One region of the Parageobacillus sp. NEAU-HV-2 genome, then DNA from elsewhere that is predicted to be linked to it. Evidence: predicted binding sites of a transcription regulator. Region 1 holds the regulator's gene; each other region holds the start of a gene.
The links. The regulator CtsR, encoded in region 1, represses protease genes until heat stress. The targets are predictions, from matches to a motif close to ATGGTCAATAAAGGTCAAACA.
Positions count from the first base shown of each region.

Region 2: clpP (ATP-dependent Clp endopeptidase proteolytic subunit ClpP) is a predicted target of CtsR. The motif match lies at 1,853-1,873, and genes of this name have one in related genera.
Region 3: clpB (ATP-dependent chaperone ClpB) is a predicted target of CtsR. The motif match lies at 1,681-1,701, and genes of this name have one in related genera.
Region 4: AC1WMD_RS01900 (ATP-dependent Clp protease ATP-binding subunit) is a predicted target of CtsR. The motif match lies at 1,986-2,006, and genes of this name have one in related genera.

Region 1 is NZ_JBXUJJ010000014.1:60-3,203, forward strand. Features, by position in the region: partial or broken rRNA gene AC1WMD_RS16455 (23S ribosomal RNA) at 1-171, shown strand, start outside; rRNA gene rrf (5S ribosomal RNA) at 518-634, shown strand; gene AC1WMD_RS16465 (CtsR family transcriptional regulator) at 875-1,336, shown strand; gene mcsA (protein-arginine kinase activator protein McsA) at 1,351-1,899, shown strand; gene mcsB (protein-arginine kinase McsB) at 1,904-2,992, shown strand; gene clpC (ATP-dependent protease ATP-binding subunit ClpC) at 2,992-3,144, shown strand, end outside.
Region 2 is NZ_JBXUJJ010000005.1:111,937-115,080, forward strand. Features, by position in the region: gene whiA (DNA-binding protein WhiA) at 1-884, shown strand, start outside; gene AC1WMD_RS10195 (HPr family phosphocarrier protein) at 909-1,166, shown strand; gene clpP (ATP-dependent Clp endopeptidase proteolytic subunit ClpP) at 1,210-1,800, opposite strand; tRNA gene AC1WMD_RS10205 (tRNA-Arg) at 2,024-2,095, shown strand; gene rpoN (RNA polymerase factor sigma-54) at 2,295-3,144, shown strand, end outside.
Region 3 is NZ_JBXUJJ010000001.1:218,376-221,519, forward strand. Features, by position in the region: gene carB (carbamoyl-phosphate synthase (glutamine-hydrolyzing) large subunit) at 1-293, shown strand, start outside; gene argF (ornithine carbamoyltransferase) at 290-1,231, shown strand; gene AC1WMD_RS01230 (YjzC family protein) at 1,342-1,521, shown strand; gene clpB (ATP-dependent chaperone ClpB) at 1,714-3,144, shown strand, end outside.
Region 4 is NZ_JBXUJJ010000001.1:342,668-345,811, reverse strand. Features, by position in the region: gene AC1WMD_RS01910 (YkvI family membrane protein) at 1-1,032, opposite strand, end outside; gene AC1WMD_RS01905 (FixH family protein) at 1,133-1,855, opposite strand; gene AC1WMD_RS01900 (ATP-dependent Clp protease ATP-binding subunit) at 2,069-3,144, shown strand, end outside.

The sequences.
Region 1 (3,144 bases):
GCGGAAGGGATAAGCGCTGAAAGCATCTAAGCGTGAAGCCCCCCTCAAGATGAGATTTCCCATCGCGTAAGCGAGTAAGATCCCTCGAAGATGACGAGGTCGATAGGTCCGAGGTGGAAGCGTGGCGACACGTGCAGCTGACGGATACTAATCGATCGAGGACTTAACCACGAAAAGCGCAGGCGACTGGTTAGCCCCGCTGGGCGCTGGAAGACCTGCGAGGAGGCTGTCGCCGCCACAGCAGGTCTGAAGCGACCCAAGGGGCTAGGAGCCGGAGCTAGACATCAGAAAAGCGGAGGACGCCCGCCTATCGGCGAGGTGCGCTGGAGGGCCCGTGAGGAGGCTGTCGCCGCCGCAACGGGACCGAAGCGTCGCGAGCCGATGGCGTCCGGAGCTAGACAGCGCGCAGGCGCCCGGCTTCTTCCCAACAAACGGTTATCTAGTTTTGAAGGAATGAACTCCTTCTTGACAAAATCGATCAGATGAATATAATTATTTATGTCAATTGAACAACTTGCCTAGTGACAATGGCGGAGAGGAAACACCCGTTCCCATCCCGAACACGGAAGTTAAGCTCTCCAGCGCCGATGGTAGTTGGGGCCAGCGCCCCTGCAAGAGTAGGTCGTTGCTAGGCAGGATAAAGAAGCATGTCTTTCTTGTGAAGGGCATGCTTCTTTTTTTACCTCATTTGCTTATGTTTCCTTTCCTTGACCGTATGTAAAAACGATGTTGATGTTTCATTTTTTGCAAAAAAGGATATCCTATAACTAGTCGTTTTTATCGGTAACTCTTGCATTTTTTTATAATACACTATATAGTAGAAGTAAGGTCAAATATAGTCAAAGTCAACTTTGGTTGCTAAGGAGGAGGTAGAGTGCCAAACATTTCCGATATTATCGAGCAATATTTAAAACAAGTATTAAATATGAGCGACAAAGATATTGTCGAGATTAAACGCAGTGAAATTGCTAATAAATTTCAGTGTGTTCCATCACAAATTAATTATGTCATCAATACAAGATTTACGCTCGAGAGAGGATATATTGTCGAGAGCAAACGCGGAGGCGGCGGCTATATTCGCATTATGAAAGTGAAAACGAAAAGCGAGGCGCAATTAATTAATCAATTGTTGGAATTAGTGGGACACCGCATCAGCCAATCCAATGCGGAAGATATTATTGAACGCCTTGTCGAAGAAAAAGTCATCTCTGAGCGAGAAGCAAAAATTATGTTAAGCGTGATGGATCGCTCTGTTTTATATATCGATTTGCCTCAGCGGGATGAGTTACGGGCGCGCATGCTCAAAGCGATGCTAACATCGCTGAAATACAAATAGGGGAGGAGACCGCGTTGATATGTCAAGAGTGTAAACAAAGACCAGCGACGATGCATTTCACGAAAATTATCAACGGCGAAAAAACCGAATTTCATCTTTGTGAACAATGCGCGAAAGAGCATGGCGATATGTTTATGTTTTACGAAAACGATGCTTTTTCTTTAAACAATCTATTAGCTGGATTACTTAATTTCCAGGCACCGATGAAAAAAATGACCGCCAATACGTTCTCAAGCCCGGATATTTTACAATGTGAAACATGTAAAATGACCTACGATCAGTTCACCCAAATCGGGCGTTTTGGCTGCTCCAACTGTTATCAGACATTTGCGCGATATTTGCCCCCAATATTAAAAAGACTTCATAGCGGAAATACGACCCATTCTGGAAAAATACCGAAACGAAAAGGCGGAGTGCTTCATCTGCGCAAACAACTCTCCATCCTAAAACAAAAACTGCAAGAATTTGTAGCAAGAGAAGAATTTGAAAAGGCGGCAGAAGTCCGCGACCAAATTCGTTCTTTGGAATATCAGCTGCGTCAGCATGGAGAGGGGGAAATGTAGCGGTATGTCATTTGAAAAGTTTTTTAATACGGCCGTTAGTTCTTGGATGAGCCAAGAAGGTCCTGATTCCGATATTGTGTTAAGCAGCCGTATCCGTTTGGCACGAAACATCGTTGACTTCCGTTTTCCAACCGTGTTTAGCAACGAAGAAGCACAGCAAATTGTTTCCTTGTTTGAACGAACATTTGCCTATCGTTCTCACCGTTCAGTCGGTCGTTTTGAATTGTTGAAAATGTCGGAGCTTCAACCGATTGAAAAAAGGGTATTAGTAGAAAAACACTTAATTAGCCCACACTTAGCAGAAGATTCGCCATTTGGTGCTTGCTTGCTTTCGGAAAATGAAGAAGTGAGTATTATGATCAACGAAGAAGACCACATTCGCATTCAATGCTTATTTCCAGGGCTGCAATTAACCGAAGCATTAGAAGCAGCGAATGAGCTCGATGATTGGATTGAAGAATATGTGAATTATGCCTTTGATGAAAAACTCGGCTATTTAACAAGCTGCCCGACCAACGTTGGGACAGGGATGCGCGCCTCTGTGATGATGCATCTTCCCGCCCTCGTTTTAACGCAGCAAATCAATCGCATTATTCCAGCTATTAATCAATTAGGATTGGTAGTACGCGGAACATACGGAGAAGGTAGTGAGGCTTTAGGGAATATATTTCAAATATCAAATCAAATTACATTAGGAAAATCAGAAGAAGATATTGTCGAAGATTTACAAAGCGTCGTTCAACAATTAATCACCCAGGAAAGAATGGCAAGGGAGGCATTAGTCAAAACTTTAAACATACAATTAGAAGACAGAGTATTTCGCTCCTATGGAATATTGGCCAACTGCCGGATGATTGAATCGAAAGAAGCGGCGCAATGTTTGTCCGACGTGCGTTTAGGAATTGATTTAGGATATATTAAAAATATTTCACGCAATATTTTAAATGAGCTAATGATTTTGACACAGCCTGGGTTTTTGCAACAATATGCCGGCGGTGTACTAAGACCGGAGGAGAGGGACGTTCGCCGTGCGGCATTAATACGGGAACGTCTGAAAATGGAAGAGAGAAAAAATATGGAGGGTGATGAATAATGATGTTTGGCAGGTTTACAGAACGGGCGCAAAAAGTATTGGCGCTGGCCCAAGAAGAAGCCATCCGTCTTGGCCATAATAATATTGGCACGGAGCATATCTTACTAGGTCTAATTCGCGAAGGAGAAGGAATCGCAGCGAAAGCATTAATG
Region 2 (3,144 bases), on a different contig from region 1:
CCCTTCTCCGCATGAACGGTTCCTTGTCGTTTTCCAACCGGAAAATGATTGTCGATGTACAAACGGAAAACGCTGCCATTGCGCGGAGAATTTACACTTTGTTAAAGAAAGGGTATAGCGTCACGGTTGAACTATTCGTTCGCAAAAAAATGCGTTTGAAAAAAAATAATGTGTACATTGTCCGCATTATTGATGGCGCGCATAAACTGTTAAAGGATTTGCAAATATTGAAGGAGGATTTTTCACTAATTCACGCGATTTCGCCGGAATTAGTGAAAAAAAAGTGCTGTAAGCGTTCTTATTTGCGGGGCGCGTTTCTTGCCGGCGGATCGGTCAACAATCCAGAAACGTCCTCGTACCATTTAGAGATTTTTTCCCTTTATGAAGAACATAACAATTCATTATGTGAATTAATGAACAGTCATTTTTCACTGAATGCGAAAACGTTGGAACGAAAAAAAGGGTTTATTACGTATTTAAAAGAGGCAGAAAAAATTGCCGAATTTTTAAATATTATCGGCGCCCATCAAGCGCTGTTGCGCTTTGAAGATATTCGCATTGTGCGCGATATGAGAAATTCAGTCAACCGGCTTGTCAACTGTGAAACGGCTAATCTCAATAAAACGATTGGCGCTGCGCTCCGTCAAGTCGAAAATATTCGCTACATTGACGAAACGATCGGATTAAGCTCCCTCCCGGATAAGCTGCGGGAAATTGCCGAATTGCGCATGCAACATCAAGATGTGACACTAAAAGAATTAGGGGAATTAGTATCCGGAGGCAAGATCAGCAAATCGGGAATTAACCACCGCTTGCGCAAAATCGATGAAATTGCCGAACGGCTTCGCGCTGGAAAGCCTGTGGATTTTCATAAATCATTATAAAAAATAAAAGGGGAGATGGAGAGCATGGTTGAGAAACAAGTGGAAGTAAAATTAAAAACGGGACTGCAAGCGCGCCCGGCTGCGTTGTTTGTGCAGGAGGCGAACCGCTTTTCTGCGGACATTTTTCTAGAAAAAGACGGAAAGCGAGTAAACGCCAAAAGCATTATGGGATTAATGAGCCTGGCGATTAGCAGCGGTTCTGTCATTACATTGATCGCGGACGGTCCTGACGAAAAGGAAGCGATTGAAAAGCTGGCCAGCTATGTGCAAAAAGAAAAATAAAAAAGCGGCTGCTTCACAAGATAGCGAAGCAGCCTTTTTTGCTTTACTTTTCATCTGAACGTGTTAATACGCGGTCAATGATTCCGTATTCTTGCGCTTTTTGCGCCGTCATAAAGTTGTCGCGGTCGGTGTCGCGTTCAATCACTTCAATCGGCTGACCCGTATTTTCAGAGAGAATGCGATTTAACTTATCGCGCAAGAAAAGGATGCGTTTGGCGGCAATCTCGATTTCAGTTGCTTGACCTTGGGCGCCGCCAAGCGGTTGATGGATCATGATTTCGCTGTTTGGCAAAGCGAATCGTTTTCCTTTGGCGCCGCCAGCGAGCAAAAATGCTCCCATAGACGCAGCCATGCCGATGCAGATTGTCGAGACGTCCGGCTTAATAAATTGCATCGTATCGTAAATCGCTAAGCCGGCCGTAATCGAACCGCCTGGGCTGTTAATATAAAGCGAAATGTCTTTTTCCGGATCTTCCGCGGCTAAAAATAACAGCTGCGAAACGATCGAGTTTGCTACTTGATCATCAATCGGAGTGCCGAGAAAAATGATACGGTCCTTTAATAAGCGGGAATAAATGTCGTACGCACGTTCTCCGCGGTTTGTCTGTTCGATAACGGTAGGGATTAAATACATGAAGTTTCCTCCTTTGCCATTGACTAATCATATGTATTTTTATCATACCGGAATGGTCAATGAAGGTCAAACGAAACGCCTTCAACCTCACCTTATAATTATTCGTGAACGATGTCAAACATCCCTCTTTTCATCATAACCTCTTTTTTATTTTTTAAACACATTTTCCCTCTTGCAAATTAGAGAAGTTTCTACTATAATTGAACATGCAACTGAACATGATGCCCTCGTAGTGTAGTGGATAGCACGAGAGATTCCGGTTCTCTTAGCGTGGGTTCGAATCCTGCCGAGGGCGTATAAAAACGAAACCTGCTGCGAAAAGCGGCAGGTTTTTTGCTTTTATTGAATATATATATATGCTATAGAACGTGTTCGGCTATGGTGAGAATCAAATAGTAACCGTGTTGTTTCACTTTGCTCATGTAGTTAGCAAATTATTTCTATACCATGCAGAAGGGACAGTAGTGTACAATAAAAGAAAAGGGGGATGGATGATGAGGGCGGAATTATTGCAAGAGCAACGGCTGAAGCTGGCGTTGACAAAAGAACTGACGCAGGCGATTGAACTGTTGCAGTACTCTGCCGTGGAACTGCAAACTTTTTTATACGAACAGTCTCTCGATAATCCTTTTTTGGAAATTCGCGATCATCGCTGGAAGCGAAGCGGGCGCCGCTTATCGGAGAAAGACAAGAAGCAATGGCTGGAAAATATGAGCACGCATTCCGAAACGCTTTCGGCGCATTTAATGGCCCAGCTGCCGGCACTTTCGCTTGCAAAACAGGAAGAACGCGCCGTGCGTTACCTCATCGCTTCCCTTGATGAAGACGGCTATTTGCGGATCGGGTTGGAGGAAATTGCTGATCGATTAGCTATTTCAAGGGAAGAAGCGGAAAAGGCGCTTGAAATTGTGCAGTCATTAGAGCCGGCAGGCGTTGGCGCACGCAGTTTGGAAGAATGTTTATATTTGCAGTTGCAGCGCTTGCCAAATCGGGATGAATTCGCCGAACAAATCATCAAACATCATTTTTCCTTATTTGCCGAAAAGTCATGGAAAACGTTGGCGAAGCAACTTGGGGTCGATATTGCTTCGTTGCAGCGTGTATGGGATTTAATCCGCACGCTTGAACCGCGCCCTGGCATTCATTATACAAAGGAGATGCCGCATTTTATCATCCCCGATATGATTGTCGAACGCGGTCCGGAAGGCCAATGGCGCATTTTCTTTAACGACGATGTGCATCCGGAACTCGTCTGGAATCGGATGTATGAACAGCAAATGACCCATTATCGCGACAGCCAAGTCCACGGCTTTGTCAAAGATAAATACCGGCAGTTTTTATGGC
Region 3 (3,144 bases), on a different contig from region 1:
TAGATGAACCATTGCGTGAACAAATAAAAGAAAAACAATTAATCATTGTTTCTGGCGTGCCATTTTCCGAATGGGTGAAGCGAAAAGAAGCACTGGCGTTTCTCGATTTGCAAAAGGATGAAACAAGTTTTGAATATCGAACGATTGCGTTGTCCCGTCAAATCATGGTGTTTACCGAAAAAGAGACGCTTGCTCTCTTTTTGCAAGCGATCGGCGTGAATCCGTTTGCGGTTTCGTCGATTCAAGAGTGGCTTGAAAAGAAAAAACAAATGGAGAAAGCGGTGATCGTATGAACACAGTCGTTTCCCTAAAAGGAAAAGATTTTTTAACATTGATGGATATTTCGACAGAAGACATTCATTATTTACTGACGCTTGCTGCGCAATTAAAAGAAAAGCAGCTTGCCGGACAATCTTACACTCCGCTTATCGGGAAAACGTTGGCGATGATTTTTGAAAAACCGTCTACGCGTACGAGGGTATCATTTGAGGTAGGAATGATTCAGCTTGGCGGGAGCGCGCTTTATTTAAACAGCAATGATTTGCAGCTCGGACGCGGTGAAACGATCGCCGATACCGCACGAGTGTTGTCACAATATGTAGACGCGATTATGATTCGGACGTTTGCACATAGTAAAATTGAGGAGCTCGCTCAATATGCGACGATTCCGGTGATTAACGGATTGACTGACGATGATCATCCGTGCCAGGCGCTTGCCGATTTATTGACGATTTATGAAGTAAAGAAGACGTTAAAAGGATTGAAACTTGCTTATGTCGGCGATGGAAACAATGTCGCTCATGCGCTGATGATTGCCGCTGCTAAGGTCGGCATGGACTGCACCATCGCTTGCCCGCATGGCTATGAACCGAAAGAAACTTATGTAAATGCAGCCGTGCAAATTGGGAAACAATGCGGGGCAACCATTACGGTGACACACAACCCAATCGAAGCCGTTGCCGATGCCGACGTTATTTATACGGACGTATGGACGAGCATGGGCCAGGAACAAGAAAGCGAGCAGCGTCTTGCCGTATTCCAGCCGTTTCAGGTAAATGGTGAATTAGTGAAACATGCGAAACCGGATTATATGTTTTTGCATTGCCTGCCGGCCCATCGTGGGGAAGAAGTGGTCGCGGATGTGATTGATGGACCGAATTCGTACGTATTTCAGCAGGCGGGCAACCGCCTTCACGTGCAAAAAGCGATTTTAGTTTCTTTATTGAAATAGCACCGGGAATATACCCGGTGTTTTTTATGCAGCCATTATTTGTCCGGTTATGAATAAACGAGGGAGAGGGAATGATAAAAATGCACTCTAAATAAAGGGGGAATACGACAATGGGTCAATCACGCCATTTCAAACCAGGAGATAAAGCACCGAACAACGGGGTATACATCGAAATTGGCGAAACAGGAGATAATGTCAAAAATCCGAAAAAAATCAAGCTCAATGCAGGAGATACGTTTCCAGAAACATCGAATCATAATCGCCATTGGACATATGTGCGAAAACCGTAACGGCAATAAGCCAAGAAAACCGGCGTTGCTGCCGGTGGCCAACGTCAAAGGGGATAAAATAAGAGGTTAAGATGGGCTTTGGCCCATCATAAAGCCATTCCGGTCAAGGAGTGGCTTTCTATTTGAAATCACAAGGAAGCATCCGCTATAATATATACAAAGGTCAAAAAAGGTCAAAAAGGAGGGGAGTAGATGGATATTCAAAAATTTACCGAAAAAGTGCAAGAGGCATTGATGACGGCCCAGTCGACTGCCGTGAAACATCACCATCAGCAGCTCGATGTCGAACATTTGCTGCTGGCCTTATTGGAGCAAGAAGAAGGACTTGCCAAAAGAATATTCACACTGCTTCGTGTTAACATAGACGCATTCATTCATGAACTGCAAGTGTTGTTAAAGAAAAAGCCAGAGGTGCTAGGAACGGGAGCGGAAAGCGTTTATTTGTCTTCGCGGCTGCAGCGGGTGCTGACGAATGCGGAAAAAGAAGCGAAAACGATGCAAGACGAATATATTTCCGTCGAGCATTTGCTGCTTGCCATGGTGTCAGAAACGGATGATATCGGCGAGCTTTTCCGCCGTTATGGCATCCACCGTTCTTCATTATCGAAAGTACTGATGGAAATAAGGGGGAATCAGCGCGTGACAAGTCCAACGCCGGAAGCTACATATGAAGCGTTAAAAAAATATGGCCGCGATTTAGTCGCGGAAGTGAAAGCGGGAAAAATCGATCCGGTGATCGGCCGCGATAGCGAAATTCGCCGCGTTATTCGCATTTTATCGCGGAAAACGAAAAATAATCCGGTATTAATCGGCGAGCCGGGGGTCGGAAAAACGGCAATCGTCGAAGGACTGGCCCAACGCATTGTCCGCAAAGACGTTCCCGAAGGATTAAAAGACAAAACGATTTTTGCGTTAGATATGAGCTCGCTTGTGGCGGGCGCGAAATTCCGCGGCGAATTTGAAGAACGTCTTAAAGCGGTGTTAAACGAAATCAAGAAAAGTGAAGGGAGGATTATTTTATTTATCGATGAATTACATACGATTGTCGGTGCCGGCAAGGCAGAAGGAGCGATAGATGCGGGCAACATGTTAAAGCCGATGTTGGCGCGAGGCGAGCTGCATTGCATCGGTGCAACAACACTGGATGAATACCGGCAATATATCGAAAAAGATCCGGCGCTTGAACGACGTTTCCAGCAAGTGCTTGTTGAAGAACCGAGCGTGGAAGATACGATTTCGATTTTGCGTGGCTTAAAAGAGCGATTTGAAGTTCATCACGGTGTGAAAATTCATGACCGTGCCCTTGTTGCCGCCGCGACATTGGCGGACCGCTACATTTCCGACCGCTTTTTGCCGGATAAAGCGATTGACTTAGTTGATGAGGCGTGTGCGACGATTCGTACGGAAATGGACTCGATGCCATCGGAGTTGGATGAAGTGATGCGCCGCGTGATGCAGCTCGAAATCGAAGAAGCAGCGTTGCGAAAAGAAACGGATGAGGCGAGCAAAGAACGTCTTGAAGCGCTCACGAAGGAACTTGCGGATTTACGGGAAAAAGCAAACAGCATGAAAGCGCAATGGCAGCAGGAAAAAGAAGCGATTGGGCGCGTGCGCGACGTGCGC
Region 4 (3,144 bases), on a different contig from region 1:
CACTTTGCGCACCCATAATAGAAAAAGAAACGCAAAACTGATGTAGCCAAATAGCGGATATAAAAACGATAAGAGCTCACTGTAGCGGAATAAGCTGACAATATACAGCACGATAAACAGCACGGCAAGAAACAAGGCGTTAGGAATAGAAACGAGCGTGCGTGCCTGCCGCTGCAGGCCAAAAATGCCGCCGATAATGGACGTAAAAATTTCCCCGTAAATCACAATGATATACACCCAGTAAAAAACAGAGAAAAACGAGCGGATGACTTCCGCCATCGGAATATCGTAATTCATTGCATACGGAAACGATAAGAGTACCAAATGGCTGCTTAATAAAATGCCGGTAAGCAGTAGCCCGCCAAGCACCGCGCCGCGCCGTACCGTGCGCTCGTCCCCTACTTCGCAAGCCAGCGGCACGAGCACAGGCTGCGCCATCGCCAAGTTAAACGCCGCATACGAAAATGGGGAAAGAAACGCTCTTAATGAGTAGTCTGTCGCTTTCAGCCCCGTTCCGCACCATTCGCCCATGGTGATCAGCTTTCCGAGCGCAATGGCGCTAAATAGCACCATCATCGGAACAATCAAGGCGTTTACGCCAAATAGCCCTTTTATATCGTACATCATGACCAACAGCGATAAACATAACGTCGCTACAATTCCGACTTGCCGCGGCAGCCCAAGCTGCTCCTCAAACACCGCCCCTGCACCGGCCATCATCACGGCGGTGACTCCAACAATCATCAACGTCATGATGATAGAAATAACGGGACTAACTTCTTTTCCGAATAAATAGCGGTTAAACTGTTGATAAGAAGCGGCCTTCACTTTCCGCGCCATTACCATCATGCGCGCGCCGCCCCACGTAAACAAGATGCCGCTAATGATAATGCCGATCGTTCCCGACGTTCCGTATTGCGTAAAAAACTCGATAATTTCTTTTCCTGTGGCAAATCCCGCACCGACGACGGTGCCGACGTAAACGGCGGCGATTTGCCAAGCATCCGACCATTTTCCAGCCACTTCTGCCATCTCCCTCTCCTTGTCCACTATTCACTCCCATATATATGTCGGCATGGTCCAATAAAGACGGGATGACAGTAAAAAAAGGATGCCGCTATAGGGCATCCCTTCATTGCACCGTAATTTGCTCTACTTGATGTTCGTGCAATTGTTCCGTTTCCACATGAATTTTTACAGAATATGTCCCTTTTTCTTGAAACGTTGTCGTTGCTTCGTATTGGCCTGCTTGTTTTTCGCTTGCTTCGATAAACTTGTGTTTGCTGTTTCCTTGCCAAATTTCAAAATGAACTTTCGCTTTCGTCAGCGGCTGGCCGTCATGAGTAATATGTACCGTTAAATGCGCTTCTTTATTTACGGAAAATTGTTTTTCTTGAAGCATCATCGCGACATCGGCATGATGGTGTTCATCGCCGTGTTGTTCCTCTGCGTGATTTTGCGGCTGATCGCTCGGTGTGCCAACAACGATATCTTTTTTCGGCATATTATGCATATTTCGCGCTGTCACATGGCTGACGACGGAATACGTCCCCGGTTCAGTAAACGTCTTTTTCACAGAATATTTGCCATCTCCATCATTTTTGGCGGTTAACATGTCATGCTTCTCGCTTCCATGTTTCCATACTTCAAACTTCACTTCGTCCGCGTCATCCACTTTTTCCCCACCGTATGTCACGATACAAGAAAGGGTCGTTTCCTTATTTAATTCAATATGATCCGGTGTTTGAAGCTGAACTTCAAGCATTGCCGGTTTATCCTCTCGCTTTTCCTGGCTGCAGGCGGCAAATAAAAACAATATTAACATCAATGACAAAAACAACGAAAGCTTTTTCACTTTTTCATTTCCCCTTTGTTCTATTTTTCTAGACTTAACTATACCATAGCTTTTCCTTATCCGTACATTATTCACTATTCCTTCAAAAACATTTCACGGTTACAACAAATTTTTTTGTAAAAAACACTTGAAAGTCAAAAAAGGTCAAAGTATAATAAAGTCAGAAAGTCAAAGTTAGTCAAAGTCAATTGACAAAAAAGGAGGTTATGCCTCATGCTTTGTCAAGTATGCCATCAAAACGAAGCTACGGTATTTGTAAGTTTGCAATTCAATCATGAGAAAAAGCAATTGCATCTTTGCCACGAATGTTATGAAAAACAAAAACAAGAGCTGACTGTCCCGATCAATTTCGGTTTCAATAATTTCTCGTCGTTCCCGTTTGATGATTTCTTTATCGACGGATTTTCGCCAATTTCGGAAATGGACACACCATCAACAAACATGTCACAACCATTCAAATGGAATCGGAACGGTAAAAGAAACGGCGGTTTCTTAGACCAATTCGGCCGCAACTTAACACAGCTTGCGAAAGCGGGTCTGATTGACCCGGTCATCGGCCGTGATAAAGAAATTGAACGCGTCATCGAAATTTTAAACCGCCGCAATAAAAACAACCCGGTATTAATCGGGGAACCTGGCGTCGGGAAAACAGCGATTGTCGAAGGGCTTGCCTTGAAAATCGCGGAAGGACAAGTTCCAGAAAAACTATTAAATAAAGAAGTATATTTGCTTGATGTCGCCTCGCTTGTCGCCAATACAGGCATTCGCGGTCAATTTGAAGAAAGAATGAAACGGCTCATTTCTGAATTGCAACGCCGGAAAAACGTCATTCTGTTTATCGACGAAATTCACTTGCTCGTCGGCGCCGGTGCGGCAGAAGGCTCGATGGACGCCGGCAACATTTTAAAACCAGCCCTTGCGCGTGGGGAATTGCAAGTCGTCGGTGCGACAACGTTAAAAGAATACCGCCAAATTGAAAAAGACGCTGCGCTGGAACGCCGTTTCCAACCAGTTATCGTGCATGAACCAACGGTCGAAGAGGCGATTACGATTTTAAAAGGGATTCAACCGAAATATGAACAATTCCACCACGTCCAATATACGGACGAAGCGATTGAAGCGTGCGTTAAATTATCGCATCGTTACATTCAAGACCGCTTCTTGCCGGACAAAGCGATCGACTTGTTAGACGAAGCCGGCTCAAAAGCGAACTTGCGCATCGGTCCAACAGATGAAAAACAAATTCAAGAACGCCTTGCGCAAATCGCCAAAGAAAAAGCAAAAGCAGC